Regions from separate parts of the Micromonospora mangrovi genome, predicted to be linked through region 2. Evidence: riboswitches for the same ligand, from Rfam matches in the RefSeq annotation. Region 2 holds a riboswitch; each other region holds the start of a gene.

Region 1 (9,440 bases), 3.2 Mb from region 2:
TCGGGGCGACCGTGGTGACCAGCGCGCGGGCCGTCGGCCTGATCCGCCAGGCCCGCGAGGTGACCGGGGTCCGGGTCCGCGACCTGGAGGCCCCCGCCGGCTCCCCGGACGCCGAGTTCGAGGTACGCGCCCGCACCGTGATCGCCGCCACCGGCGTGTGGAGCGACGACATGTCGCGGATGCTCAACGACGTCGGGCTGCGCCCCGGGGTCCGGGTCCGGGCCTCCAAGGGCGTCCACCTGGTGGTGCCCCGCTCGGCGATCACCGGCGAGACCGGGCTGATCCTGCGTACGGCGTCCAGCGTGCTCTTCGTCATCCCGTGGGGCGGGCACTGGATCATCGGCACCACCGACACCGACTGGCGGCTGGACCGCAGCCACCCGTCGGCCACCGCGAAGGACATCGACTACCTGCTGGAGCAGGTCAACACGGTGCTCGACCGGCCGCTGACCACGGCCGACATCGAGGGCGTGTACGCCGGGCTGCGCCCGCTGCTGGCCGGCGAGGCCGACTCCACCTCCAAGCTGTCCCGGGAGCACGCGGTGGTCGAGCCGATGCTCGGGCTGCTGCTGGTGGCCGGCGGCAAGTACACGACGTACCGGGTGATGGCCTCGGACGTGGTGGACCGGGCGGTGCACCGGCTGGGCTGGACCCGCCCGTCGCGCACCGCCGACCTGCCGCTGCTCGGCGCCGACGGGTACGCGGCGATGTGGCGGGACCGGGCCGACCTGGCCCGCCGGCACGCGGTCCCGGTCGGTGTGGTCGAGCACCTGCTGGAGCGGTACGGCACGCTCACCCGGGAACTGCTCGCCCTGATCGAGGCGGATCCGCTGCTCGGCTCGCCGCTGGCCGGCGCCCCGGAATACCTGGCCGCCGAGGTGACGTACGCGGCCCGGGCCGAGGGGGCGCTGCACCTGGAGGACGTGCTGACCCGGCGTACCCGGATCTCCTTCGAGACCAGCCACCGCGGCCTGGAGTCGGCGGAGCACGCCGCCGAGCTGATGGGCGCGGTGCTCGGCTGGGACGAGGCGACCCGGGCCCGCGAGGTGGCCCACTACCGAGCGCGGGTGGAGGCCGAACGGCAGTCGCAGCTGATGGTCGACGACGTCGCGGCGGACGCGGCGCGGCTCGGTGCCCCCGACGTCCGCGGCTTCGCGGCCGACCGGGGTGTCGACGACGACAGCGTCGAACTTCCGTCCTCCTCCCGGTGACCGATCCGCCGTCGCGCTGCTCGGTGATCACCGTCCGGCCGTCCGGCCGGTACCGGGTTCCCGAGCGGTGAGATAGGTTCCCCTGCGTGGTTCGCCCTTCCTGGACGCGTCTCATCCCTTTCCCCGCCGCTGCCCTGCTGATGGTCGCCCTCACCGGCTGCTCGCTGCTCGACCGCGCGGAGGGGTCCACCGCGAAGACCGGGACAGCACCCACCGGTGGGGCCTCGGCGGCGGCCGGTGCCCGCCGGGTCGGGCTCCTGCAGAAGGTCGGTGCGGACGGCGGGGTCCGGGCGCTCTGGGTGGAGCCGGACGGGAAGTGGGACTGCCAGGACTGCGCCGGTGACGGGGTGAACTCGACCGGCCAGCTCACCCCGGAGCAGACCCAACGGTTGCAGCGGATGGCCGCCGACCCCGGGCTGGCGAAGGAGACCGACCAGGCGCGCGGCTACAAGCTCTCCTGCATCGACACGCTGACCTCGACGCTGCTCATCCCGCCGGGGCTCACCATCACCCAGCAGGACTGCCCGGGCGAGGAGCGGCCGGCGGTGGCCCGGGAGATCCTGCTGCTGCTCACCCAGGCCACCCCGGCCGAGGTGAAGGGCTGAGCGGTTCCGCTCAGAGCATCTTGCCCGGGTTGAACAGGCCGGTCGGGTCGAGCGCGGCCCGGAGCGCCTGGTGCACCCGGACGCCGACCGGGCCGATCTCCCGGGCCAGCCAGTCGCGCTTGAGCAGCCCGACCCCGTGCTCCCCGGTGCAGGTGCCGCCGAGTTCCAGCCCCAGCCGCATGATCTCGTCGAAGGCCCGTCGGCCGCGCGCCACGCTGGCCGGGTCGGCCCGGTCGACCACGATGTTGGGGTGCATGTTCCCGTCGCCGGCGTGCCCGACCACGCCGATCGGCACGGCGCACTCCTGCGCGATCCGGGCCACCCCGTCGAGCAGCGCGGCGAGCGCGCCGCGCGGGACCGCCACGTCGTCGATCACCAGGCCGCCGTTGCCCTCGGGGAAGGCTGCCGCGGCGAACTTCTCCATCGCCGGGTGGGCCAGCCGGCGGGCCTGGAGCAGGGCCGCCGCCTCGACGGCGTCGGTGGCCGCGTAGACCTCGTCGGCGCCCGCCGCCGTGCAGACCTCGGCGATCCGGGCCAGGTCGTCGGCCGCCCGGGAGCCGGTGTCCACGGCGGCCAGCAGCAGCGCCTCCGCGTCGGTGCGCAACCCCATCGGCTGGTACGCCTCGATGGCCGCCAGATGGGTGCGGTCCAGCAGTTCCAGCAGGCTGGGGCTGAGCCCCCGCTCGGCGATCCCGGCCACGGCGGTGCCGGCGGCGGCGGTGGAGGGAAAGACCGCCACCAGGGTCAGCGACTCCTCGGGGGCGGGGCGCAGCGAGACGGTCACCTCGGTGATCACGCCGAGGGTGCCCTCGGAGCCGACGAAGAGCCGGGTCAGGTCGTACCCGGCGACGCCCTTGGCGGTCCGCCGGCCGGTACGCAGCACCTCACCGGAGGCGAGCACCACCTCCAGGCCGAGCACGTACTCGGTGGTCACGCCGTACTTGACGCAGCACATGCCACCGGCGTTGGTGGAGACGTTGCCGCCGATGGTGGAGGACTCCCAGGAGCCCGGGTCCGGCGGATAGTAGAGCCCCTGCTTCGCCACCGCGCCGGCCAGCGTGGCGTTGACGACGCCCGGCTGCACCACGGCGATCCGGCTCACCGGGTCGATCTCCAGGATCCGGTCCATCGCCACGGTGCTCAGCACCACCGCCCCGTCGACCGCGTTCGCGGCGCCGGCCAGCCCGGTCCGGGCTCCCTGCGGCACCACCGGTACGCCGTGCCGGGCGGCCGCCCGGACCACCGCCACCACCTCGTCGGTGCTGCGTGGCCGGGTGACCACGAGCGGCGTACCGGCCTCGCAGAGGTCGGCCTCGTCCCGTTCGTGCAGCCGGAGCAGGTCCGGGTCGGTGAGGACGGCGGTGTCGCCGAGGGCGGCCCGCAGGTCGTCGAGGAGGGGGCTGTCGGCCATGCGGGAAGGCTAGGTCGTCGCCGCGTGATCATCAACCGCCCGGGCACCGGTTAGGGTGGCCGCCATGCTGTACCTGGACCGGCCGACCGTGCCCGCGCGGGGGCGGCTCTGGTCGCACCTGATCAGCGACGTCTCCTACGCCGAGCTGCACGCCTTCGCCGAGGCGCTGGGCGCGCCCCGCCGCGGCTTCGACCGGGACCACTACGACATCCCGGCGGAACGCTTCCCGATGGCGGTCTGGCTCGGTGCCCGGGTCGTCCCCAGCCGGGAACTGGTCCGGCTGCTGCGCGCCGCCGGCCTGCGCCGCCCCCGGCACCTGCACCGCTGAACCGACCGCCTCAGCCCATGAGGACGCCGAGTTCGCGGGTGAGGTTGGCGCGGGCGGCGGCCTCCCAGCGGGCGTGCAGCGGCGGGAGCCGGAACAGGGCCGGCAGGGCGAGCAGCGCGGTGAGCACCCGGGCCCGGCCGGCGCGGAAGTCCGGCTCCGGCACGTGCGCGTACTCGCGGCGGACGGCGGCGGCGTAGCGGTCGTAGCGGGCCGGTGGGGCGGCCAGGACCGCCAGGTCGGCGTCGCAGAGCAGCGCCCCGTCGGGGTCGTCGGCGGCGACCGCGTGACCGGCCGTGAGCAGCACGAGTCGGCGTACCTCCGCCACCGCCTCGGCCGGCGTGCCGGCGTCGGCGAGCAGCCCGGCGGCGAGGTCCGCGCTGGCCCGCTCGTTGGCGTCACCCGCCGCGCGGGGATCGTAGACCGCGTCGTGGGCCCAGGCCGCCAGCCGGACCAGCGCCGGTCGGCGCGCCAGCCCGGCGTACGCGTCGACCACGTCGAGCACCGCGCGCAGGTGGTCGAGGCGGTGGTAGTGCCGGTGCGGCTCCCGCCAGCCGGCCAGCAGCCGGGCCCCGGCCCGGTCCACCGCCGCCGGGTCGGTGGCGCCCGCCGCGCCGGCCGCGTCCCGCCACCGCTCGATCAACTCGTCCACCCGGTGCAGTCTGCCGCACCGGTGCGAGGATTCGCCGGGTCCGGGGCGGGTAGTCCCCGCCGTGGCCCGGGACCGAAGACCTCCGTTCATGCGACGTGGCGCGCTGCGCGAGGGTCTGGTGGACGCCGACGCGGCGCGGATCGCCGAGGGGATGCAGGAGCTGCGGCAGCGGAGCCGGGCGACCCTGCACGACCGGCTGCACCGGGTGCGGGCCGCGTTCGGGCTGGCCGTGCAGGCGGGACTGGCCGCCGCGCTGGCCTGGATGGTGTCCCACCAGTTCCTCGGCAACCCGCAGCCGGTCTTCGCGCCGATCTCCGCGGTGGGCACCCTGGCGGCCTCGGTGGGCCAGCGGTTGCGCCGGACCGTGGAGCTGATCGCCGGGGTGGCGGTGGGGGTGGCCCTGGGCGACTTCCTGATCTATCTGCTCGGCGCCGGCGCGTGGCAGCTCGGCCTGGTGGTCACCGCCGCCATCGTGATCACGGTGTTCGCGGGCGCCAGCGTGGCGATCGTGATCCAGGCGGCGGCCACCGCGGTGCTGATCGTGACGCTCAGCCCGTCCACCCAGAACCTGGAGATCCCCCGCTTCGTGGACGCCTTCGTCGGCGGTGGCATCGCGCTGCTGGTCACCGCGATCCTGCTGCCGCTGAACCCGTTACGCGTGATCAACCGGGCCGCCCGGCCGGCGCTGGACCTGCTCTCCGAGCAGCTCGACGTCTGCGCGGAGGCGCTGCGTACGCGGGACCGGGGCGCGGCGCAGCAGGCGTTGTTCCGGCTGCGGGAGAACAAGGAGGAGCTGAATGCGCTCTCCGAGGCGATCGAGGGCGCCAAGGAGACCATCACCATCTCGCCGGCCCGCTGGCACCGGCGCAGCGAACTCACCCACTACGCCGAGGCCGCCGAGCCGATCGACCGGGCGATGCGCAACAGCGGCACCCTGATCCGCCGCTCGGTCACGATGATCGAGGACGAGGAGCCGATCCCCGAGCCGATGCCCGACGCCGTCGCGCACCTCGCCGAGTCTGTACGCCTGCTCCGGCACGAGTTCGCCGCCGGGGAGGAGCCGGAGCAGGCCCGGGAGCGCTGCCTGCGCGCGGTCAGCGAGGCCGGTCGGGCGTACGCCATGGGGGTGGGCTTCTCCGGCAGCGTGGTGATCGCCCAGGTGCGGACCACCGCCAGTGACCTGATGGTCGCCTCCGGAGTCGACCAGGACGAGGCGAACCGGCTGGTCCGGCAGGCGTTCGGCGACCACGAGCAGCAGCGCACCGGTCCCGCCGAGGCCGCCCCCGCCCCGAAGCCCCCGACCGCCCCACCGCTCGGCTGAGCGCCGGCCGGGTCACCAGTCCCGCAGCGCGGCGAGCAGGCGGTCGACGTCGGCGACGGTGCTGCCCAGGCCGATGCTCGCCCGCAGCGCGGTGGGCGGCAGGTCCCGCCGGCCGCTGCGCGCGGCGGCCTCGGTGAGCAGCCGCCGGGCCAGCGGGTGGGCGCAGAACAGCCCGTCCCGCAGCCCGATCCGGTGCTCGGCGGCGAGCCGGGCGGCCACCTCGGCGGAGTCCCGGCCGGCGACCACGAACGAGACGATGCCCACCCGGGGTGCGTCGGGGCCGAAGGTCCGCAGCTCCACGACGTGCGGCAGGGCCGCCAGCCCGTCCCGCAGCCGGGTCAGCAGCGCCTGCTCGCGGGCGTGCAGCGCGGGCCGGTCCGCCTCGGTGAGCGCCGCGCAGACCGCCGCCAGGGCCACCGCGCCGAGCAGGTTGGGCGTGCCCGCCTCGTGCCGGGCCGGGCCGGTGCTCCACCGCACCTCGTGGGTGCCCGCGCCGACGTGGCTGGTCGCCCCGCCGCCGATCAGGTACGGCGGTGCCGCGTCCAACCAGTCGCCGCGCCCCACCAGGACGCCCGCGCCGAACGGCGCGTACAGCTTGTGGCCGGAGAGCGCCAGGTAGTCCACGTCCAGCGCGGTGAGGTCCACCGGGACGTGCGGGGCGAGCTGGGCGGCGTCCACCACGATCCGGGCGGCGTGCCGGTGCGCCACCCGGGCCAGCTCGGCCACCGGCCAGCGTTCCCCGGTCACGTTGCTCGCCCCGGTCACCGCGACCAGCACCGGCGGGCCGGCGGGGGTCGGGGCGGGTCGGCCGGCGGGCACCCGGCGCAGCTCGCCGAGGGCGGCGTCCAGCGCGCGTACCGCCTCGGCCGGGCTGGCCGGCACCGGCAGCCGGACCGAGCCGCGCGGCCAGGGCAGCAGGTTGGCGTGGTGCTCACCGGCGAAGGTGACGACCGTGGTGCCGGCCGGGAGCGCCCGGGCCAGCAGGTTCAGCGCGTCGGTGGTGTTGCGGGTGAAGACCACGTGGTCGCCGGCCCGCGCGCCGACGAAGTCGCCGACCGTCTGCCGGGCCCGCTCGTAGGCGAGCGTGCAGCGCCGCGACAGCGCGCCGGCGCCGCGGTGCACGCTGGCGTACCAGGGCAGCAGCTCGGCCACCGCGTCGGCTGCGGCTCGCGCGCAGGGTGCGCTGGCCGCGTGATCCAGGTTGATCTCACCCGGCACGCCGAGCACGGCGAGTGGGTCGGTCCCGGCCGGGGCCGGGAGGACGGGCGTCGGGGGTACGAGGGTGACGGTCACGCCAGCTGCCTCCAGGGTCCTGGGGACCCCGGGGTGTGGGCACCGGGACGGGGTCCGCGCTTGCCCAGCACGTTGTTCGGGCTGGGCCCGGTCATCACCCGGGGCACCCCACCGCGAACTCGACGAGGGTTGCCGGCCAGCAAGCCGGGGCTTCGCGCTGGCACTCGTGACCTGCCCGGCAGCTTAGCGGTCGGAATGCGGCCGGACCAGTGGGCCCGAGGTGACTACGCTGACCGCATGGCCGACACCCCGCCCGGCGGAGCCCTGCCGCCGCCGACCGCGCCCGCCGTTCCGCCCGCCGGCGCGCCGGCCCCCCGGATGCCGCTGCGCCGGCTCGGCTGGCGGCGGTTCCTGGCGCTGGCCGCGGTCGTCCTGGTGATCGCCGCCGGGGCGGTCTTCATGGTGTGGACGCTCGGCGAGAACCTCGGCGCCGAGGCGCTGCTGATCGGCGTGGTCGCGGCGATCCTGCCGGTCCCGGTGCTGGTCGCCTGTTTCCTCTGGCTCGACCGATACGAGCCGGAGCCGCTGAAATACCTGATCTTCTGCTTCGCCTGGGGTGCCTTCGTCGCCACCGCGGTCTCGCTCAACGTCAACGAGTTCTTCGCCGGGCAGTTCAAGCACTGGGGCCTGCCGACCGCGCTGACCGCCGTGCTGGTCGCCCCGTTCATCGAGGAGCTGACCAAGGCGCTCGGGCCGATCCTGCTGCTGGTGTTCCGCCGCCGCGAGTGGTCCGGGGTCACCGACGGCCTGGTCTACTGCGGGCTCTCGGCGGTCGGCTTCGCGATGGTGGAGAACATCCTCTACCTGGGCGGCTACGGCTACCGGGTCGGCGTCGAGGAGTACGGCCCGGCGACCGGCGCGCGTCAGGTGATCGCCATCTTCATCGTCCGGATCCTGCTCTTCGGCTTCGCCCACCCGCTCTTCACCTCGATGACCGGGGTGGGGCTCGGGATCAGCGCCCGGGCGGCGGACCGGCGGCTGCGGATCCTCGCCCCGATCGCCGGCCTGCTGCTGGCGATGATGCTGCACGGCACCTGGAACCTGCTGCCCTCGCTGGCGGCGTCGACCGGCCAGCCGCTGATCGCGCTCTACGGCTACATCGGCGTGATGGTGCCGATCTTCTTCGGCATGGTCGGGCTGGCGGTCTGGCTGCGCGCCTGGGAGGGGCGGCTCACCGAGCGCACCCTGCCGGACTACGTCCGCGCCGGCTGGCTCACCCCGCCGGAGGTGGCGGCGCTGGGCAGTCTCGGCCGGCGGCACGCGGCCCGGACCTGGGCCCGTCGGGTGGCCGGCGACGGTGGGGTGAAGGCGATGCGCGGCTACCAGTTCGCGGCGACCCGGCTGGCGTTGCTGCGGGACGGGATGCGCCGAGGGCTGGACCGCAAGCCTGCCGACCGGGACCGGACCGCGCGGGAGGAGCGGGAGCTGCTGGACGCGATCGCCGCGTACCGGGCGTTCTTCGTGGGTCGGGATCCGCAGGCGCCGGTCGGGGTCTGGGACGGCAACCGCTACCACCTGCGCTTCCCGGACGGGTCGCAGCGGGCCGTGGAGGCGCCCGACGAGCCGGTGGTGCCGATCCCGGTGGTGCTCGCCCCGCCGCCGCCCCCGGCCTGGCCGGCCGGCTACGGCCCGCCCGGCTGGTACGGCCCGCGCCCGGCCGCACCCTGGCCGCCGGGCGCCTGACCCGCCGGTGGCGGGCCCGGCTCAGGTCATCAGGCCGGTGAGGAAGTCGCCGAGGCCCTGGGCCATGGCCATCAGCAGCCCGCCGATCGCCTTGAACAGCTGCGCCGCGCCGTCCGGCCGGAACGCCATGAAGTAGATCAGGAACGCGACGCTTCCCCAGGTCAGCAGCTTCTTGACGAATACCGGCATGGTCCCTCCCCAGGGCGCGCTGGAGATGCCTGGCTTCCCGCCGGGCAGCAGCGCAAACGGCGGGGAGCTACAGGTAGAGGCCGGTGGAACCGGTCTCCACGCGTTCGGCGGCCACCGCGTGCACGTCGCGCTCGCGCAGCAGGACGTACGCCTTGCCGTGCAGTTCGACCTCGGAGCGCTCGTCGGGGTCGAAGAGCACCCGGTCACCGACGACGACGGCGCGGACGTGCGGGCCGACCCCGACGGCGGTCGCCCAGGCCAGGCGCTTGCCCACGGCCGCGGTGGCCGGGATGACGATGCCGGCGGTGGAGCGGCGCTCGCCCTCGCTGCCCTCCAACCGCACCAGTACGCGGTCGTGCAGCATGCGGATCGGCAGGCCGGAGTCGAGGTTCTGGTCGGCGGTCACGCCGGAGACGGTACCCCGTCGCCCGGGGCGGACCGGCCGGTGGTTACGCGATGGCGCCCCTGGGCAATGTGGCGGAACCGCCCTACGGTGAGGCGGTCCGACGTATCCTGGCTCCCCGTCTTTCTCGGTGGGCCGGTTCTGTTGCAGGAGGTGCGCTTGAGCCGCTTCGAGCGGGTACGCGGACGGCTCCGCCGCGCGTACGAGTCCGGACGCGAGTCGGTGCGGGCGGACCGGCGGGACGTCAACGACGCGCCCGACGAGCCCCGGGTGGCCTCGCCGGCCACGCCGGGCCCGGTGGCGCCCACCTCGGCGACCGTGGTCGGCGTGGAGCAGCCGGCCGCGCT
Region 2 (9,440 bases):
CCCGGCCCGCAGCGCTGGGTGCTGCACGACCGGGCCACCGACCTGCTGGACCGGGCGCTGGCCGACCCGCCGCACGACGCCGACGGCGGGAAGGTGACCGTGCAGACGCGGGGCTCGGACATCACCCGGCTGACCGCCGCCGACCTCGCCGACGCCGACCTGGTCACCGCGTCGGCACTGCTCGACATGCTCACCGCCGAGGAGGTCGACCGGGTGGCGGCGGCCTGCGCCGGGCGGCCCACGCTCTTCGTGCTGACCGTCGTCGGGCGGGTGGTGTTCGACCCCGCCGACCCGCTCGACGCCGAGCTGGCCGAGGCGTTCAACGCGCACCAGCGCCGTACCGTGGCCGGCCGGAGCCTGCTCGGCCCCGACGCCGTCGACGCCACGGTCACCGCGTTCCGCCGGCGCGGGGTGGACGTGACGCTCCGGTCCAGCCCGTGGCGGCTCGGCCCGGAGCAGGCCGCGCTGACCGCCGAGTGGCTGACCGGCTGGCTGGACGCGGCCGGCGAGCAGCGGCCGGAGCTGGTCGGGCCGGCCGGGGCGTACCGTCGGCGCCGGCTGGCGGAGGCGACCGGGGGACGGCTGCGGGTGGTGCTGGACCACACCGACCTGCTCGCCGGCGGGTGAACCGCTCGGCGGTGCGGCACGTGAGATCAGATGGACCCACAGCCAGGGAGGACCGCGTGGCACAGGCGACGCTCGCCGCACCCGCCGCACCCGCCGCACCCGTTGCACCGGCGGCCCGCTCCGGCTGGGCGGTGCTGCGCACCCTCGGCGGGCTCGGTGTGCTCGTCGCCCTCGTCTGGTGGGTCGGGGCCGGCCCGTTCCTGGCCGGGCTGCGGCTGATCGACGGGCCCGCGCTGGCCGCCGCGCTCGGCATCGGCCTGGTCACCACGGTCTGCAGTGCCTGGCGCTGGGCGCTGGTGGCCGACGGTCTCGGCGTGCGGCTGCCGCTGGGCACCGCGGTGGCGCACTGCTACCGGGCGGTGTTCCTCAACTCGACGCTCCCCGGTGGGGTGCTCGGCGACGTGCACCGCGCGGTGCGGCACGGCCGGGACGCCGGTGACGTCAGCCGGGGCATCCGCGCGGTGGTCTGGGAGCGTACCGCCGGTCAGGTCGTCCAGCTCGGCATCGCGCTGGTCGTCCTGCTCGCGCTGCCGTCCCCGGTCCGGCCGTACCTGCCGGCGGTGGTGGCGGTGCTGGTGGCCGTCGGGGTGGCGCTGGTCCTGCTGGCCCGGGTGGTGCCCACCTCGGGCGCGTCCCGGTGGGCGCGCGGGGCGCGTACCGCGCTGGCCGACGTGCGCGCCGGGCTGCTCGCCCGGCGCACCTGGTGCGGCGTGGTCGTCGCCTCGGCGGTGGTGGTGGCCGGGCACCTGGCCACCTTCGTGGTGGCGGCGCGCACCGCCGGCGCGGACGCGCCGCTGCACCGGCTGGTCCCGCTGACGCTGCTGGCCCTGCTGGCGATGGGACTGCCGGCCAACGTCGGTGGTTTCGGTCCGCGCGAGGGGGTGGCCGCGTGGTCGTTCGCCGCGGCGGGCCTCACCGCCGCGCAGGGCGTCGCCGCCGCCATGGTGTACGGCGCGCTGGTGCTCGTCTCCAGCCTGCCCGGCGCGGTGGTGCTGCTGTTGGGGCGCAGGCGTTCGGCGAGGTCGAGCGCCACGGCGTGAGCCCGCCTACGGTGGGTCGTGGGGGGTGCGTCGCCGGCCGGTCCGGGCGACGCCGGACAGAGGAGAACGATGGACGACACGCTGCCGGAGGCGACGGTCCGGACCCAGGTCACGGTCCCGCTGCGGTTCCCCGACGGCTACGCCACCAGCGCCCGGGTGTTCTCGTTCGAGGGCCTCGCCGACGGCCGCGAACACCTCGCGTTGGGGCTCGGGGACTGGGCCGGGACGGTCGAGCGGCAGGCCGCCGACGCCCCGCTGGTCCGCCCGCACAGCGAGTGCCTCACCGGTGACGTGTTCGGCAGCCAGCGGTGCGACTGCGGGCCGCAGCTGCGGGAGGCGGTGGAGCGGATCACCGAGGCCGGCGGGTTCCTGCTCTATCTGCGGCAGGAGGGCCGCGGCATCGGCCTGTACGCCAAGATCGACGCGTACGCCCTGCAGGACTCGGGGCTGGACACCTACGCGGCGAACCAGGCGCTGGGCCGGGGCGCCGACGAGCGGGACTACACGGTGGCCGCGCAGATGCTGGCCGCCCTGGGCGTCGCGCGGGTGGCCCTGCTCAGCAACAACCCGGACAAGGCCGCCCAGTTGGGCCGGCTCGGGGTGACGGTGGCCGACCGGGTGCCCACCGGGGTGCACCTCTCCCCGGCCAACGCCGGCTACCTGGCGACCAAGGCCACCCGCGGCGACCACGCCCTCGACCTGCCCTTCGTTCCGTGACCGACCGCCCGTACGTGCTGCTGAGCTGCGCGATGTCGATCGACGGCTACATCGACGACGCCTCGGCGGAGCGGCTGCTGCTCTCCAACGACGACGACCTGGACCGGGTCGACGCGGTCCGCGCCGGCTGCGACGCGATCCTGGTCGGCGCCGGCACCGTACGCCGGGACGACCCCCGCCTGCTGGTGCGCTCCGCGCGGCGCCGCGCCGACCGGGTGGCCCGGGGCCTGCCGCCGTCCCCGGTGAAGGTGACCGTCACCGGCACCGGCGACCTGGACCCGACCGCCCGGTTCTTCACCATGGGCGACGGGGAGAAGCTCGTCTACTCCCCGAGCGGGGCGGTGGAGAAGACCCGGGAACGCCTCGGTGACGCGGCCACCGTGGTCGACGGCGGTGAGCCGGTGACCCCGGCGACGGTCCTGGCCGACCTGGCCGCCCGGGGGGTCCGCCGGCTGATGGTGGAGGGCGGCGGCGCCGTCCACGTCCAGTTCCTCACCGCCGGCCTCGCCGACGAGCTGCACCTGGTGGTCGCGCCGTTCTTCGTCGGTGACGGCCGGGCGCCCCGGTTCGTGGTCGACGGCCGGTTCCCGTGGCATCCGGCCCGTCCGGCACGGGTGCTGGAGGTGCGCCGGATCGCCGACGTCGTGCTCACCCGGTACGCCCTCTCCGACCGCTGCGACGGGGACAGCCCCGACGAGGACGGGCCGGGGTAGGGCCGGTCAGACGGCCGGTAGGCCGAGCGCCGCGTCGACCCGGTCCAGTACCGCGACGTCGTCGCCGCCCACGCCGCGCAGCAGGTCGATGGCGGTCGCCCGGATCTGCCCCACGATCATGACGACCGGCAGCGGCGGGTCGGTGGCGAGCAGGTCGGCGCCGATGCGTACCGCCGCCAGGGCGGCCTCGTCGGCGCGGCCGACGTGCCGGTCGGCGTCGTCCCGGCCGGTCAGGTCGGTGGCCAGCGCCGCGCCGGCGGCCCGGACCGCCTCGGCGAGGGCGCGCAGCGCGTCGTCGAGCTGCGGCGGGGTGGCGGTGTGCAGCCGGGCCAGGGTCACCCCGTTGCGGGCCAGGACGCGGATGTTGCGGGCCGCGTAGTCGAGCTGCCGGGCGGTCGCCTCGACGTCCTCGACCTGCCCGAGGTGCCGCCGGCGGCGGACCCGCAGCCGCAGCGTCTCCCCGCACGCCTGCACGGCCTTCTGGAGCCGCTCCACGCAGCCGTCGACCTGCCGGGCCCGGTCCAACGCGGCGCGGGCCTGCTTCTCGTCGCAGTGGCCGAGCGCGTCGTTCACGCAGTCGATCAGGTCGGCGAGGTCCGCGAAGGTCTGCCGGGCCTCGGCGACCAGCGGGGCGATCGGGTCGCGGGCCGTGACGAGCTGGCTGGCGGCCAGCGCCACCGCGCCGCCGATCAGCGCGTCGACGAACCGGAACGGCATGAACTCGGCCTTCGGCGCGACCACCACCAGATAGAGCGCGGAGACGGTGGTCTGCATGACCAGCGTGCTGCTCGCCCCGGCCGCGACCGTGACGCCGAGGGTCAGCAGCAGCACGACCAGCATGGTCCCGACGCCCGGGCCGAGCGCCTCGATCATCAGTTCCGCGGTGAGCACCCCGGCGGCCACCCCGAGGATCAGCTCGACGGTCTGCCGCAGTCGCCGCCCACGGGACTCCCCGAGGACGATCAGCGCGGCGCTGGGCGCGAAGAACGGATCGGGGTGGCCGATCAGCTTCGCCGCCACCAGCCAGGCGACCGTCGCCGCCAGGGCCGCCTCGAGGACCGGCACCCACGCCTGTCGCAGCCGCCCGACGGCGGCCTTCACCCACCCCTGCACTGTCCGCACCCCTCCCAGGCGGACCGGCGCACCACCGGACCGACGTTTCCGGCCGGACCGGTTCCTACCCGCGGGGATGATCACCGTAACCGGACTCTTCGCGTAGCTGGCGAGCCGGCGGTCACACCGGGCGGGGGCGGGTCAGAGCACCTGGTCGAGGAAGCGGCGCAGCCGCGGGTGCTCGGGCGACCCGAAGACCGCCGCCGGCTCGCCCGCCTCCAGCACCACCCCGTGGTCCATGAAGGCCACCGTGTCGGCGACCTGGCGGGCGAAGCCCATCTCGTGCGTCACCACCACCATCGTCATGCCTCCGGCGGCCAGCTCGGTCAGCACCCCGAGGACCCCCTTGACCAGCTCCGGGTCGAGCGCCGAGGTGGGCTCGTCGAAGAGCATCACCTGTGGGCGCAGCGCCAGCGCCCGGGCGATCGCCACCCGCTGCTGCTGGCCGCCGGAGAGCTGCGCCGGCCGGGCGTCGGCCTTGCCGGCCAGCCCGACCAGCTCCAGCTGCTCCCGTGCGACGCGGACGGCCTCCTCCTCGGGGAGCTTCCTCAGCCGGCGCAGGGCGAGGGTGACGTTGCGCAGCACGGTCATGTGCGGGAAGAGGTTGAACTGCTGGAAGACCATGCCGATCCGCTGCCGCAGCGCGTCCGGGTCGTCGCGCAGCACGCTGCGACCGTCCAGCAGCACGTCCCCGCGGTCGGGTTCGATCAGCCGGTTCACCGTGCGCAGCAGGGTGGACTTGCCGGAGCCGGACGGACCGATCACGCAGGTCGTACCGCCCCGGGGCACGTCGAGGTCGACGCCGCGCAGCACCCGGTGGGCGCCGAAGGCCAGGTGCACGTCGCGGACGGCCAGGCCGACCGGGGCGGTGACGGTGCTCATCGGGTGTCCTTCCGTCCGGTGACCGGCAGCGGTTCGAGGTCGTCGTCGTCCGGCGGCGCCACGGCCCGGCCCTGGCGCAGCCGCCGGTCGATCGCGTTCACCAGGTGGGTCAGCGGGATGGTCAGCGCGAGATAGAAGAGCCCGGCCAGCAGCAGCGCCGACTCGTTGCCGGTGGTGGCGGCGTGATCCTGGCCGATCCGGAACAGCTCCCGCTGGCTGGCCACCAGGCCGAGGAAGTAGACCAGGCTGGAGTCCTTGATCAGGGCGATCAGCTGGTTCACCCAGGCCGGCAGGACCCGGCGTACGCCCTGCGGGACGACGACCAGCAGCATCGCCCGTCCCCAGGAGAAGCCGAGGGCGCGGGCGGCCTCCAACTGGGTGGCCTCCACGCTCTGGATACCGGCGCGGAAGATCTCGCCGAGGTAGGCGGCGGCGATCAGCGAGAGCGCCAGGACGCCCAGCGGGTAGGGGTCCGGTCCCCAGATCCGCATGCCGAGCGGCGCCAGACCGACCCCGATGAGCAGGATCGTCGCCGCCGCCGGCAGGCCGCGGAAGACGTCGGTGTAGACCCGGGCCGGCCACCGCAACCATCGGGTACGGGAGATGCCGGCGACCGCCAGCAGCAGGCCCGCCACGGAGCCGAGCAGGGCGGCGGAGACCGCCAGGATCAGCGTGTTGGGTAGGCCGACCGTCAGCATCTCCGGCAGTGCCTGCCGCATGGAGTCCCCGTCGAAGAAGGTCTCCCAGAGGGTGCTCAGTGGATCCATCCGCTCGTCTCCCGCCGCCCTGCGTCCGCTCGTGGTGTCCGTACCGTCAGGAGGTGGCCGACGCCGACGGCGCCGGGGTGGTCACCGTGCCGCTGCCGGGCGTGAAGTCCGCCGGGATCGGCCGGCCGGGGTAGTACTGCGCCTGCAGCCGCGTCCAGGTGCCGTCGGCGATGACCTCGTCGAGGCCCTTGTCGAGCGCCGCGCGCAGCTTGTCGTTCCCCTTGGCCACCGCGTACGCGGTCGGGGCGGGACTGAGCTGCTTCGCCGCCACGGTGATCTTGCCGGCGCTGTCCGCGGCGGACTTCTCGCCGATCTCGGCGGGGGCGATCCAGGCGTCGGCGGTGCCGGCCTTGAGCTGGTTCAGGGCGCCGTTGTAGTCCGGCACCCGCACCGGGTCGAGGCCCTTGCCGGTGGCGTAGTCGTCCTGCACGGTGCCCTGCACGACCACCACCCGCTTGCCGGCGAGCTGGTCGAAGCCGGTGATCGGCGAGCCGGCCGGCACGTCCAGGCCGAAGTAGCCGAAGTCGTAGCCGTTGCCGAAGTCGACGGTCTTCTTCCGCGCCTCGGTGATGGTGATCGAGGAGCTGCCCACGTCGAACTTGTGGTTGTTGACCTGGGACAGCAGCGCGGAGAAGTCGGTGCCGACGAACTCGACCTTCAGGCCCGCCTTGGCGGCGACCGCGACGAGCAGGTCGTTGTCGAAGCCGGTGAACTTCCCGTCCTTCAGGTACACGTTCGGCGGGGCGTCGGTGAGCGTGCCGGCGCGCAGCACGCCGGGCCGCAGCAGCCCGTACGGGTTGGCGGCCTCGCTGGTGGCGCCGTCGTCGCCGCAGGCGGTGAGGCCGGTCGCGGCGAGTACGGCGGCGGCGCCGAGCGCGGCGACGCGGGTCAGGGCAGGCAGGAATCGCACGAGGTTCTCCAGGGTCGAGCGGTGGCGTGGGCACACGCCACCGACGGCACCGCCCGAACGCCGGGCGTGCCGATGGGTGGATCGAGGAAGGAAGGGGTGGTGCGGCGCTCAGCGGGTGCGGCGACAGCCGGCGCTGCACACCCGCATCAGGTCGACGTGCCGGCGCTTGACCAGCGCGAAGCCGGTCGGGTGCGCGACGTGGTCGCCGGGCGGGGTGCGATGGTGAGCAGACATGGTTCCCTCGGGTCGGTGATGACCTGGGTTCCAGGCCACGCTTGCACCGACGTCCCGTCGGTGCCTGGTCCTCACCCGGGGCACCCCACCGCGGAGGAGGGTTGCCGGCCAGCGAGCCGGGGCTTGGCGCTGGCGCTCATGACCTGCCGAGAAGGCTAGCAGCAGGGCCGCCCGGGGCGTCCAGTCGTTATGACCACCCTCACGTACGGCCCCTTACCGCCCCGGCTCAGGGCCGGCGGACCGCCGTCGGGGTGGCCTCGCTCAGCTCGCGTACCGGGCGGTGCCCGTCGGGGCGGGCCGGCATGATCGGCGCGTCCCGGCCGGTGCCGTGCCGCCCGTCGGCCCGTCCGCCGGTGGTCGACTTCTGCTCGTGGTAGTCCTGCTCGACGTTGACCGTCCACACGTCGTGCCCGGCGGCGTGCGCGATGTTCTCCGCGGTCAGCATCGCGGTGAGCATCGAGTGGTCCTGGTTGTTGTAGCGGTGCATGCCGTTGCGCCCCACCGGGTGCACGTTCGGTACCTCACGGGCCAGCCAGTCCCGGATCACGTCCACGTTGTGCTGGTAGCGCTCGTCGTACACCGGGTAGGCCTTGGGCATCCGCACGACGTGGCCGGCCTCCACGCAGCCGGGCCGGACCAGGCCGAGCCGCTCCAGCTCCGCGGTGCCGAGGGCGATCAGGTCCGCGTCCGGCGTACGCCACATCTCGTCGTCCTCGAAGACGAAGTACTCCAGCCCCAGGCAGGTGCGCCCGTCCTTGACCAGGTACGGCGACCAGGAGCCGAAGTTCTGGATCCGCCCCACCTTCGCCGCCGGGTCGTGCACGTAGATCCAGTTGTCGGGGAAGGAGAACTCCTCGGGGACGACCAGCGCGACGGTGAGGAAGTCCCGGTAGCGCAGGTCGTCGGCGGCGGCCCGCACCCGCTCCGGCGCGGCCGGGCGCATCGCGTGGACCAGGGCGGAGATCGGCATCGAGGAGATCACGTGGTCGGCCGGCTCGGTGCGCTCGCCGTCCGCGTCGACCACCGTCACGCCGGTGGCCCGCCGCGTCGCCGGGTCCCGGTGCACGGCGGTCACCCACGCGCCGGTACGCACCGACCCGCCGCGCTTCTCCACCTGCTCGGTGCAGCGCTCCCACATCATCCCGGGACCGAACTTCGGGTACTGGAACTCCTCGATCAGGCTGGTCACGTCCTTGCGGTTGCGGCGGGGGAGCAGGGCGCCGAGCACCGCCTTCGACAGCGACAGGTTCTTGATCCGCTGGGCGGCCCAGTCGGCCTGCAACTGGTCGGCCGGCATCCCCCAGACCTTCTCGGTGTAGGTCTTGAAGAACTTCGAGTACAGCCGCCAGCCGAACCGGGCCGACACCCAGCCCTCGAAGTGCGACTGGTCCTTCGGCGGGCGCAGCCGGGCCCGCCCGTACGAGCCGACGCAGCGCAGCGCCTCCACGACGCCCAGGTTGCGCAGCGCGTTGCCGGCGTTGAGCGGGTAGTCGTAGAGCGCGCCCTGGTAGTAGATCCGGCTCATCCGGGGCCGCAGCAGGAAGTCCTCGTCGGGCAGGATCTCGTGCCAGAACGCCTCGACCCGGGACACCTTGGTGAAGAACCGGTGCCCGCCGATGTCGAACCGCCAGCCGTCGCGTACCACCGTGCGGCTGATCCCGCCCACCACGTCGTCGGACTCGAACACCCGGACCGGCTCGCCGTGCCGGAGCAGTTCGTAGGCAGCGGTCAGGCCCGCCGGCCCCGCCCCGATGACCACGGTGCCGTTCTTCTCGCTCATGCTCCCCGAGCCCCCCGCCAGCCGGCTGTTCGTTGCGGCAGCGCCCTTACCCGGCCTGCGCCCGAACTCACGTACCCGTGCCGGGGGATTGTCGCCGGTCGCCGAACCGCCCGCCGTCCCGAGGTGTCAACCCGGCACCAACGGGGATGCCGGTCCGGTTCGCGGCCCGGCGCCGCGCGGGGGCGACCGGTGGGGGATCGGATGACGGACGGGCGGCGGGCGGGCCCCGCCACCGCACCGCGGCGCACCGGACCGGGCGGGTGGCCGGCCGTGGGCCGGCGGGCGTGGTCCCGGCTGGCCGACCGGGTGCCCGAGCCGTGGGGGTTCGTGCTGGCCGTCTTCGTCGGCACGAAGCTGGTGCTGAGCCTGGTCGGGGTGCTCGCGTTGAGCGCCTGGGACCAGGTGCCCGGGGCGCCCCCGGCGGACGACGCGATGATGCGCACCCAGCAGCACGCCGTCTCGTCGCACCGGTGGGTCTCGCTCTGGTTCGCCTGGGACTCGTTCCTCTACGACCACCTGGCCCGGCTGCCGCTGGACCAGCCGTGGCGGGACTTCGGCTTCCCGCTGCTCTACCCGTTCCTGGCCCGGCCGGTCGCGCTGCTGCTCGGCGGGCACACCGCGTGGGCCCTGCTGGTGGTCGCCAACGTCGCGTTCCTG
Region 3 (9,440 bases), 3.2 Mb from region 2:
ACGGTCGCCGAGGCCGCCGCCCGCCCGCACGCCGAGTACGCGGCCCGGGTCGCGGCGGTCTCCGTCGGCACCGGTACGGCCCAGTTCGTCGCCGACCCCGGCGGCCGGTTCGTCGGGCACGCCGGTGGCATCGCCGCACCCGACGAGCCGGGCCTGACGGTGATCTACGCGGTCTATCTGACGCCGGCCTGGCGGGGTCGCGGGCTGCTCGGCGACCTCGTCGAGGCGGTGGCCGCCTGGTCCCGGCGGTGCGGCCGGCCGGAGCTGATGCTGGAGGTCGTGGTCGGCAACGACCGCGCCTACCGGGCCTACCAGCGGCTCGGCTTCACCGACACCGGCGTACGCGTCCCGCACCCGAGGATCCCCGCCCTGCGTGAACTCCAGATGCGGCGTACCGCCTGACGGACGACGGCGAGGGGCCCCTCCGGCACCGGAGGAGCCCCTCGGCGCACCGCTCAGACGTGGCGGCGGCTCTGCACGATGCGGAACCGGTTCGCCACGTACGCGCCGTCGGTCAGCGCCGAGTTGGCGGCCGGGTTGGCGCCGCTGCCGTGGAAGTCGGAGAACGCCGCCGACTGGTTGACGAAGACGCCGCCGGTCAGGTTGCAGGACAGGTGCACCCCGGCGTCGATCGCCGCCGCCTCGGCCGCGTCCAGCACCGCCTCGTCGGTGGAGTAGACGGCCGCGGTCAGCGCGCCCTTCTCCCCCACCGTCGCGCGCAGGATCTCCAGGCTGTGCGCGGTCGAGTCGGTGGCGATGGCGAACGAGATCGGCCCGAACCACTCCCGCGAGTAGGTCGCCGTGTCGTCCGCGGCCAGCTTGACGATGGTCGGCGTACGGACCACCGCGCCCGGGAACGCCGGGTGCGCGACGGTGCGCGACTCCAGCACCGGCTCGCCGACCTTGGTGACCTCGTCGAGGCGCTCCAGCACACCGTCGTTGACGATCGCGCCGGTCAGCTCGACGCCACGGGCCGGGTCGGCGGTGAGCTTGCCGACCGCGCCGGCGATCCCGGCGGCCACCTCGTCGAAGCTCTTGTGCCCCTGGTCGGTGGAGATGCCGTCCCGGGGGATCAGGATGTTCTGCGAGGTGGTGCACATCTGGCCGCTGTAGAGGGTGAGCGTGAAGCCCAGGTTGCGGCACAGCCCGGCGAAGTCGTCGGTGGAGTCGATCACCACCGTGTTCAGGCCGGCCTTCTCGGTGTAGACGGCGGCCTGCCGGGCGTTCGCCTCCAGCCAGTCGCCGTACTCGGTGGAACCGGTGAAGTCGACGATCTTCACGGCCGGGTGCAGGGCCAGCGTGGAGGCCAGCTTCTCGCCGGGGGCCTCCGGGGCGAGCTGCACCAGGTTCGGGTCGAAGCCGGCCTCGGCGAGCACCTCGCGGGCGTACTTCACGGTGATCGCGAGCGGCAGCACGGCGCGCGGGTGCGGCTTGACGATCACCGGGTTGCCGGTGACCAGCGAGGCGAAGAGGCCCGGGTACGAGTTCCAGGTCGGGAAGGTGTTGCAGCCGATCACCAGCGCCACGCCGCGCGGCACCACGTGGAACGTCTTGGTCATCCGCAGCGGGTCGCCCTTGCCGGCGGCCTTCTCCCAGCCGGCCGTCCCCGGGTGCCGGGTCATCTCCGCGTACGCGTAGGCGACGGCCTCCAGCGCGCGGTCCAGCGCGTGCGCGCCACCGGCCTGGAAGGCCATCACGAACGCCTGGCCGCTGGTGAACTGCACCGCGTTGGCCAGCTCGAAGACGTTCCTGTGCAGCCGGTCCAGGATCTCCAGGCACACCCCGGCCCGGGCCTGCGGGCCGGCGTCGCGCCAGGCCGGCAGCGCGGCGGAGGCGGCGGCCACCAGCTGGTCGGCGGAGGCGTGCGGATAGCGGACGTCCAGCGCCAGCCCGAACGGGCTCGCCTCGGTGGCGACCGTGTCGCCGTCCGTCGGCTGGTCCAGCGGGAAGTCGCCGTTCAGGTACGCCTCGAAGGCGGCCTTCCCGTCGGCGGCGGCGGTCTCGCCGTAGACCCGGGGGCTGGGCGACTCCGGGTAGGCGGACCAGTAGCCCCGCTCCGTGATCGCGGTCAGCGCACGGTTCAGGGTGTCGGCGTGCCTGTCGTACAGGGGGTGCGGGGTCTCCGTCATGTCCGCCATCATGCAACAGGAACCCCCAGGATCAGTAGGCCCGTGTCACATCTCAGATCGTCAACTGCCAGTCCGTCCAGGTGTCGACGGGTCGGAAGCCGAGCTGTTCGTTGATGGCGACCATGTGCCGGTTCTCGGCGGCGTTCCAGGTGTCGATCGCGCGCAGGGCGGGCTCGTGGTCCCGCACGTACCGCAGATTCTCGATCTTGGCGAACAGGCCGAGCCGGTGTCCCCGGTGCGGCGGGTCGACCAGGGTGATCTGCTGGTACGCGTGCCAGTCCGCGCTCGGACCGAGGTCGATCATGGTCCAGGCCACCAGTCGGCCGGACTCCTCGTGCCGCACCGCGTGGTGGTAGCGGCGGCGGCCCCGCGCGTCCAGCGCCCGCTCGGTGCCCCGCAGCCGGGCCACGTCGACCTGCTCCGGCTCCCACTCCAGGTCGCCCAGCGGGGCGTCGGTCATCAGCCGGCCGTCGAGGTAGGCCACGTCGGCGGCGTACTCCTCGGGGGTGTCGCCCTGCCAGCGGACCGTGCGGTAGCCGGCGGCGTGCCGGCGGGCCTCGGCGGCCAGGGCGTCGAGCGCCGCGGCGTCGAGCCGGTCGACGTCGAGCCGGCGGCGCACCTCGGCGAGCACCGGCCGGGCACCCGTCGCGGCGGAGAACGCGTCGCCCGCCTCGGAGCGGGCGCTCCCGCCCGGCAGCGCCGAGACGGTCATCCAGGCCACCCGCTTGCGGCCGTCCTCGCGCAGCACCCGCAGCCCGTGCTCGTGCAGGGCCCGGCCGACGCCCCGCCGCCGCAGCCCGGGATGCACCACCAGCTCGGCGGTGGCGTTCTCGGTGTTGTCGAGCTGCGGCAGGTCGAGCCGGAGATACCCGGCCGGTACGCCGTCGAGCCGGGCCAGCGACCAGCGCGGTGCGACGCCCGGCATCGGGTGGCGGACGCCAGCCTCGAAGCGCTGCCGGCAGAACGGCGGGAAGTCTGGCACGTCGACCTCGTTGGCCGCCGCGCCGATCCGGTACGCCTCGTCGATCGCGGCCTGGTCGGCGGCGTCGAACGGCGCGATCGTGATGCTCATGGCAGCGAGGGTGGCCGCAAACAGCGATCGGGGCCAGCGAATTTCGCTGGCCCCGATGGCGACGTTGGTCGGGAGGGACGATCGCACAACGCCTCCGGCGTTGGGTCGTAAGAACTTGAAAAGTCTCCGGCGAAACGCCCTCCCGCACGGAGCATCTTGCGCCGTCCGAATCCTGTCGTCAAGTCCTTACCGGTGGGTTTTCGGCACTCACAGCGAATCGCCAGTTACCCCCCGATGCGCCCGATCCCCCGTCCGGGCGATCCCACCCTCCCCCACCCGGCCGAGTTGATCAAGAAGTTCGCGTCAGGGATCGACCCCTCCGCGACGCGAACTTCTTGATCGACAACCCGAGGGTGGGGCGGGAGGTCAGGTGAGGAGGCCGGCGTCGCGGGCGGCGCGGAGGGAGGGCTTGATGCGGTGGGTGGGGCCGACCTCGGCGGCCACGGCGTCGAGGGTCTTGAGGCCCTCGCCGGTGTTGAAGACGACGGTCTCCGCGGTCGGGTCGAGGCGGCCCGAGGCGACCAGCTTGCGCAGCACCGCCACGGTCACACCGCCCGCGGTCTCGGCGAAGACGCCGGTGGTACGGGCCAGGTCGCGGATGCCGGCGCGGATCTCGTCGTCGTCGGCGTACTCCATCCAACCGCCGGTCCGGCGGACCGCCTCCAGCGCGTAGAGACCGGCGGCCGGGTCACCGATGTTCAGCGACTTGGCGATGCCGGTGGGCTTGACCGGGGTGATGGTGTCGGTCTCCGCGTGCAGCGCGGTGGCGATCGGGTTGCAGCCGGCCGACTGGGCGCCGAAGACCTTCCAGCCGCCGGCCGGCGCCTCGACCAGGCCGATCTCGACCAGCTCGGCGAACGCCTTGTCGATCTTGGTGAGCAGCTCGCCGGAGGCCATCGGGATCACCACCTGGGCGGGGATCCGCCAGCCGAGCTGCTCGGCGACCTCGTACCCGAGGGTCTTCGAACCCTCCGCGTAGTAGGGCCGGACGTTGACGTTGACGAAGGCGGTGTCCTCGAACTCGTCGGTCTCCACCAGCTCACCGCAGAGCCGGTTCACGTCGTCGTACGAGCCGTCGATGGCGACCAGCTCGCCGCCGTAGACGGCGGTGGTGACGACCTTGCCCTGCTCCAGGTCACTGGGGATGAAGACCACCGACGGCGCCCCGGTCCGGGCGGCGTGCGCGGCGACCGAGTTGGCCAGGTTGCCGGTGGAGGCGCAGGCGTACCGGGTGAAGCCCAGCGCCCGCGCGGCGGTCAGCGCCACCGAGACCACCCGGTCCTTGAACGAGTGGGTGGGGTTGGCGCTGTCGTCCTTGACCCAGAGCGGGGCGGTGATGCCCAGCTCGGCGGCGAGGTGCGGGGCGGCGACCAGCGGGGTGAGGCCCGGGTCGAGGGTCACCCGGGTGGCCGGGTCCTGACCGGCCGGGAGCAGGGCCGCGTACCGCCAGATGCTGTTCGGGCCGGCCTCGATCTGCTCGCGGGTGACGGTGGCGAGGGCGGCGGTGTCGTAGTCGACCTCCAGCGGCCCGAAACACTCGTAGCAGGCGTGCTGGGCGGCGAGCGGGTAGCGCGCGGAACAGGCGCGACAGACCAGGGCGCGGGCCGGGCTGAGGGAGGTGTCGATGCCGGGGGCGGCGGGAAGCGTCGACGTCATGTCGAGGAGGTCCTCTCATCTTTCCCCGCATCGCACCCTGCGGCGGGGACGGAATTGGCACCTGCCCGCGCGGCTCGTCGTCGAGCGTGCGGGTGGTTGCCGGGGCGTCGTCGGGCCGTATCCCTCAGCCCCTCTGGATGAGGTATGCAGTTGTACCGCCGAGTCTAAGCACTTCCCCCGCCCCCGCCCCGCGCGGATCCCACGCTGTGAGCCACCCGACCCACCCCGCACCCCCACCCCCCCACCCCGCAAGCGCGCACTTTCCCGGAAAGAGGGGCTTCCGGGCCGACGGAGGCCACTCTTTCCGGGAAAGTGCCGGCCCCGCCCACGGCGGTGGGGGGTCAGCGGGAGACGAGGGCGATCGGGTCGATCACCGCGGGGCGGTCGGTGACCGCGGCGGGGGTCGGTGCCGGGGTGGGGGCGGCGGGGCGGGAGCGGGTGACCAGGTTGGCGGCGACCAGGGCGGCGATGGTGAGGGCCGCGCCGACCAGCTCCACCACGCCGGGGCGGTAGCCGCGGGCGGTCTGCACCACGAAGGTGGTCACCGGGACCAGGTTCATGAAGAGCGCGGCGTCCGCCGCACCCAGCCGCCGGACCCCGGTGTTCCACGCGAGCACCGCGAGCACGGCGGCGACCAGCACGGCGTACGCCAGCTGCGGGGCGACCGCGACGAGGTCGGCGGCGGCGGGCGCGTGCTGGAGGCCGGTACGGTCGGCGACGGCGCTGGCGACGAGCATCGTCACGGTGCCGGCGACCGCGGTCAGCGTGGTGTAGCGCAGCGGGGACCAGTCGGCGAACCGGCTCGCGCCGTGGGTGTAGACGGCCCAGCCGAGCACCGCGCCGATCATCAGCAACCCGCCGACCCCGAACTGGCCGAGCCCGTCGAGCCGGCCCCGGGTGATCACCAGGCCGACGCCGAGCAGGGCGAAGAGCGAGACCACCAGCAACGCCGGCCGGGGGCGTACGCCGTCGCGCACCCAGCGGACCAGCTGGGTGACCAGCGGGACGGTGGCGACGAAGAGGGCGATCTGCTGCGGGGCGGCGTGCCCGAGCGCCAGGTTGGTGAGCACGTTGAACCCGGCGAAGCCGAGCACCCCGAGCACCACCACCTCGACCGCCCGGCCACCGGAGCGCAGCGCGCCGGGGCCCTCCCGGAGCAGCAGGAGCGCGACCAGGACGGCGGTGGCGAGCAGGTAGCGGACGGTGGTGAGGTTGAGCGGGTCGACCCGGGTGAGGGCGCTGGCCAGGACGGGGAACATGACGCCCCAGCTGAGCACGGCGAAGAGCGGGAAGGTGGCGTGACGAGAGCGCATCGCAGCTCCAATGTTCGAGTATCGTCGAACCAACGACGCCGACTCTAGGAGCTTGTTCGACGAAAGTCGAACAACGGTTACACTGGTCACATGGAGCTGCACGAGCCCGAACTGCGCGACGTACCGGTCACCGCCGTCCTGGCGGCGCTGGCCGACGAGGTCCGGCTGCAGATCGTGCGGACCCTCGCCGGGGGTGGCGAGCACGTCTGCGGCACCTTCGAGCTGGGCATCTCCAAGGCCACCCGGAGTCACCACCTGAAGGTGCTGCGCGAGGCGGGACTGACCCGGACCCGGGTCGCCGGCACCAGCCGGTACGTCCGGCTGCGCCGCGACGAGCTGGACCGCCTCTATCCCGGCCTGCTCGACGCGGTCCTCGCCGCACCGCACCGCGCCTGAGGGCCGAGCCCCGGCGGGAAACGACCCCCTCCCCGCCGGAGCCCAGCGCGGCACGGCGTGGCCGGTCAGGCCGGCACCGAGGAGCGCGGGGCCGGTCGGGGTCCGGCGGAGGTCCGGCCGCGCCGGAGCACCGCGTCCAGCGCCCAACTGCCCGGGCCGAGCACCGCGATCAGCACGAACGCCCAGCAGAACAGGACCGCCGGCTCGCCGCCGTTACGGATCGGCAGCAGCCGTTCGGGCTGGTGCACGGTGAAATAGGCGTACGCCATGGAACCGGAGGCGAGGAGCGCGGCGGGGCGGGTGAGGAGCCCGACGAGCACCAGCGCGCCGCAGACCGCCTGGATCAGCGCCGCCCACCAGCCCGGCCACTGCCCTGCCGGCACCGCGTGGCCGGTGCCCCGGTTGCCGCCGAGGACGCCGAGCAGCGACGAGAGGCCGTGGCAGAGGAAGAGCAGGCCGACGACCATGCGGTACAGGGAGAGGGTCGGACCGTTCAGCCGATCGGGACTCATGGTGCCTCCATTGATGGGGATGAATGGACTTCCCATCATGGGGCACGCAGACATAGAAGTTAATAGATTCCTTGTGGATGGGAGGTCGCCCCGGTGGCACCGGCTCAGTACGGTGCGGGCACCTTCCCCGAGAGAGGACCCCCTGCCCATGCGCCGGACCCTGCCGAGCCTCGCGACCCTCGCCCTGGTCGGCCTGCTGACCGCCTGCGGAGGCGACTCCGGCCCGGTCGCCTCCGCGGTCACCACGGTCACCCCGCCCGCCGACACCCCGACCGCCGCCGCGACCACCTCCGACGCCACGCCGACCACCCCCGACGCCACACCGAGCAGCACCACGGCCGCGCCGGTAGTCACCACGAAGGCCGCCGCCCCGAAGCCGGTGCCGGCCACCGTGCCGGCGCTCACCTGCAAGCAGCTCGCCGGGGCGCACGTCGGCAGCGCGAAGGTGAAGTTCAACGGCTACCCCGACTACATCCCGCTGCTCGACGGCATCTGGAACGGCGAGGACGGGGCGAGCGTCGAGCTGCAGAAGCCCTGCGGCATCGGCGACCTGGACGGCGACAAGGCCGCCGACGCGGTCGGCGTGGTGACGTTGCGGACCGGGGGCGTCGGACAGTTCTGGACCGTCGTGGTCTGGCACAACTCGGCCGGCAAGCCGGCCTACCGGACCCTGGTCGACCTCGGCGACCGCAACCCGGTCACCTCGATCAGCGTGAGCGGGCAGAAGGCCACCGTGGTCTGGCTGACCCGCAGCGACGGCAAGAGCATGGCCGAGCTGGACATCAAGCGGACCACGGTCTACCAGCTCACCGGCACCGCGCTGACGGAGGTCGGCCACACCGACGCCGCGTACACCCCCTGACGTCGTGGGCGGTGACGGCCGGTCGTCCGCGCCGGCCCCACCGCGCCCGCCGACCTCAGCTGGTGATGTCCTTGCGGGTGAAGCGCCAGAAGGCCAGCCCCCAGAAGAGGGTCGCGTAGCTGACCGCCGAGATGGCCCCGCGGACCACGTCGTCGGTCTGCACCGGCGTGGAGAGCAGGCCCAGCCACGCGCTGCTGTAGTGGGTCGGCAGGAGGGCGCGCAGGCCGCCGAGCGCGGTGATCTGGTCCAGGATGCTGGAGAGGATCCAGAGCAGCACCGCACCGCCGACCGCGCCCAGCGCGGCGTCCGTGGCCACCGAGAGCAGGAACGCCAGGCCGGCCACCACCAGGAGTACGACCGCCAGATAGCCGAGCACCGCCAGCAGCCGCAGCAGCCCCTCGGTCGGGGCCAGTTCCGCGGAGACCTGGCTGCGCAGCGGCGACCAGCCGTACCGGAGGGTGCCGGCGAGCAGGGCGGTGCCGGCGAGCAGCAGCAGCGCCAGCGCCGAGTACGCGAGCGCCACCACCAGCTTCACCGTGAGCAGCCGGGCCCGGGGCACCGGGACGGCCAGCAGGTAGCGCAGGCTGCCCCAGCTCGCCTCGCTGGCCACCGTGTCCCCGCAGAACAGCGCCACGACCACGACCAGCAGGAACCCCGCCGAGACGAAGATCGTGAAGAGGGTGAAGTTGAGCCCGCCCGAGGTGGCCAGGTCGACCAGGCTGCCGAACTCGTTGCGCCCGTTGTTGTCGTCGTTGCCGGAGTCGAACTGGAACGCCACCAGGATGATCAGCGGCAGCAGCACCATGAACCCCAGCGCCAGCTGGGTACGCCGCCGCGACGCCTGCCGGCGGAACTCCGCCGCGAAGGGCATGGTGGCCGACGGCCGGTAGCCGATCGCCGCCCCACCCGGACCGACCGTCTCCGTCGCGGACGACTGCCCCATCACCGGTCCCCACTTCCCCGAGAGTTCTCGCCCACCAGGGCGAGGAACGCGTCCTCCAGGCGGCGCCGGGGCACCACCCGGTCCACCCCGATGCCGGCCCGCACCAGCTCCGCCACCACGTCGCTGCGCGGGGTGCCGTTGGTGTCCACCACCAGGCCGCCCTCGCCGTCGGGCAGCACCCGGACGCCGTGCAGCCGGTCCAGCACCGTACGGGCGGCGGCCGGGTCGGAGACGTCGAAGAGCACGCTCGGCGACTCGCCGACGATCTCCTCGACCGGGCCGGACGCCACGATCCGCCCCTTGTTCACCACCACCGCGTGGGTGCAGGTCTGCTCCACCTCGGCCAGCAGGTGGCTGGAGACCAGCACCGCCCGGCCGTCGGTGGCGTAGCGCTGGAGCACCCGGCGCATCTCGGCGATCTGCGGCGGGTCCAGGCCGTCGGTCGGCTCGTCCAGCACCAGCAACTCGGGCAGGCCGAGCATGGCCTGCGCGATGGCGAGCCGCTGCCGCATGCCGTGGCTGTAGTTCTTCGTCCGCCGGTGCACCGAGTCACCCAG

Evidence for each region. Region 2 has a riboswitch for S-adenosylmethionine ahead of ABUL08_RS11690 (putative leader peptide). Riboswitches for the same ligand answer to the same signal wherever they lie in the genome.
Region 1: linked by a shared signal. The riboswitch ahead of ABUL08_RS26350 (aminotransferase class V-fold PLP-dependent enzyme) and the one ahead of ABUL08_RS11690 (putative leader peptide) in region 2 are both predicted to bind S-adenosylmethionine.
Region 3: linked by a shared signal. The riboswitch ahead of thrC (threonine synthase) and the one ahead of ABUL08_RS11690 (putative leader peptide) in region 2 are both predicted to bind S-adenosylmethionine.

What each region holds. Positions count from the first base shown of each region.
Region 1 is NZ_CP159342.1:5,820,609-5,830,048, forward strand. Features, by position in the region: gene ABUL08_RS26320 (glycerol-3-phosphate dehydrogenase/oxidase) at 1-1,211, shown strand, start outside; gene ABUL08_RS26325 (hypothetical protein) at 1,298-1,816, shown strand; gene ABUL08_RS26330 (FAD-binding oxidoreductase) at 1,827-3,227, opposite strand; gene ABUL08_RS26335 (DUF4031 domain-containing protein) at 3,292-3,555, shown strand; gene ABUL08_RS26340 (HD domain-containing protein) at 3,566-4,204, opposite strand; gene ABUL08_RS26345 (FUSC family protein) at 4,293-5,525, shown strand; gene ABUL08_RS26350 (aminotransferase class V-fold PLP-dependent enzyme) at 5,538-6,818, opposite strand; SAM riboswitch class IV at 6,870-6,990, opposite strand; gene ABUL08_RS26355 (PrsW family intramembrane metalloprotease) at 7,014-8,501, shown strand; gene ABUL08_RS26360 (hypothetical protein) at 8,523-8,690, opposite strand; gene ABUL08_RS26365 (GroES family chaperonin) at 8,758-9,096, opposite strand; gene ABUL08_RS26370 (AI-2E family transporter) at 9,253-9,440, shown strand, end outside.
Region 2 is NZ_CP159342.1:2,607,889-2,617,328, reverse strand. Features, by position in the region: gene ABUL08_RS11730 (class I SAM-dependent methyltransferase) at 1-627, shown strand, start outside; gene ABUL08_RS11725 (lysylphosphatidylglycerol synthase transmembrane domain-containing protein) at 759-1,667, shown strand; gene ABUL08_RS11720 (GTP cyclohydrolase II) at 1,737-2,384, shown strand; gene ABUL08_RS11715 (RibD family protein) at 2,381-3,097, shown strand; gene ABUL08_RS11710 (FUSC family protein) at 3,104-4,210, opposite strand; gene ABUL08_RS11705 (amino acid ABC transporter ATP-binding protein) at 4,352-5,092, opposite strand; gene ABUL08_RS11700 (amino acid ABC transporter permease) at 5,089-5,859, opposite strand; gene ABUL08_RS11695 (ABC transporter substrate-binding protein) at 5,906-6,769, opposite strand; gene ABUL08_RS11690 (putative leader peptide) at 6,878-7,003, opposite strand; SAM riboswitch class IV at 7,036-7,147, opposite strand; gene ABUL08_RS11685 (NAD(P)/FAD-dependent oxidoreductase) at 7,230-8,783, opposite strand; gene ABUL08_RS11680 (hypothetical protein) at 9,054-9,440, shown strand, end outside.
Region 3 is NZ_CP159342.1:5,802,919-5,812,358, reverse strand. Features, by position in the region: gene ABUL08_RS26285 (GNAT family N-acetyltransferase) at 1-402, shown strand, start outside; gene paaN (phenylacetic acid degradation protein PaaN) at 456-2,129, opposite strand; gene ABUL08_RS26275 (GNAT family N-acetyltransferase) at 2,182-3,201, opposite strand; gene thrC (threonine synthase) at 3,568-4,857, opposite strand; SAM riboswitch class I at 4,870-5,001, opposite strand; gene ABUL08_RS26265 (DMT family transporter) at 5,199-6,170, opposite strand; gene ABUL08_RS26260 (ArsR/SmtB family transcription factor) at 6,261-6,566, shown strand; gene ABUL08_RS26255 (DoxX family protein) at 6,632-7,078, opposite strand; gene ABUL08_RS26250 (hypothetical protein) at 7,227-7,940, shown strand; gene ABUL08_RS26245 (ABC transporter permease) at 7,996-8,883, opposite strand; gene ABUL08_RS26240 (alpha/beta fold hydrolase) at 8,883-9,440, opposite strand, start outside.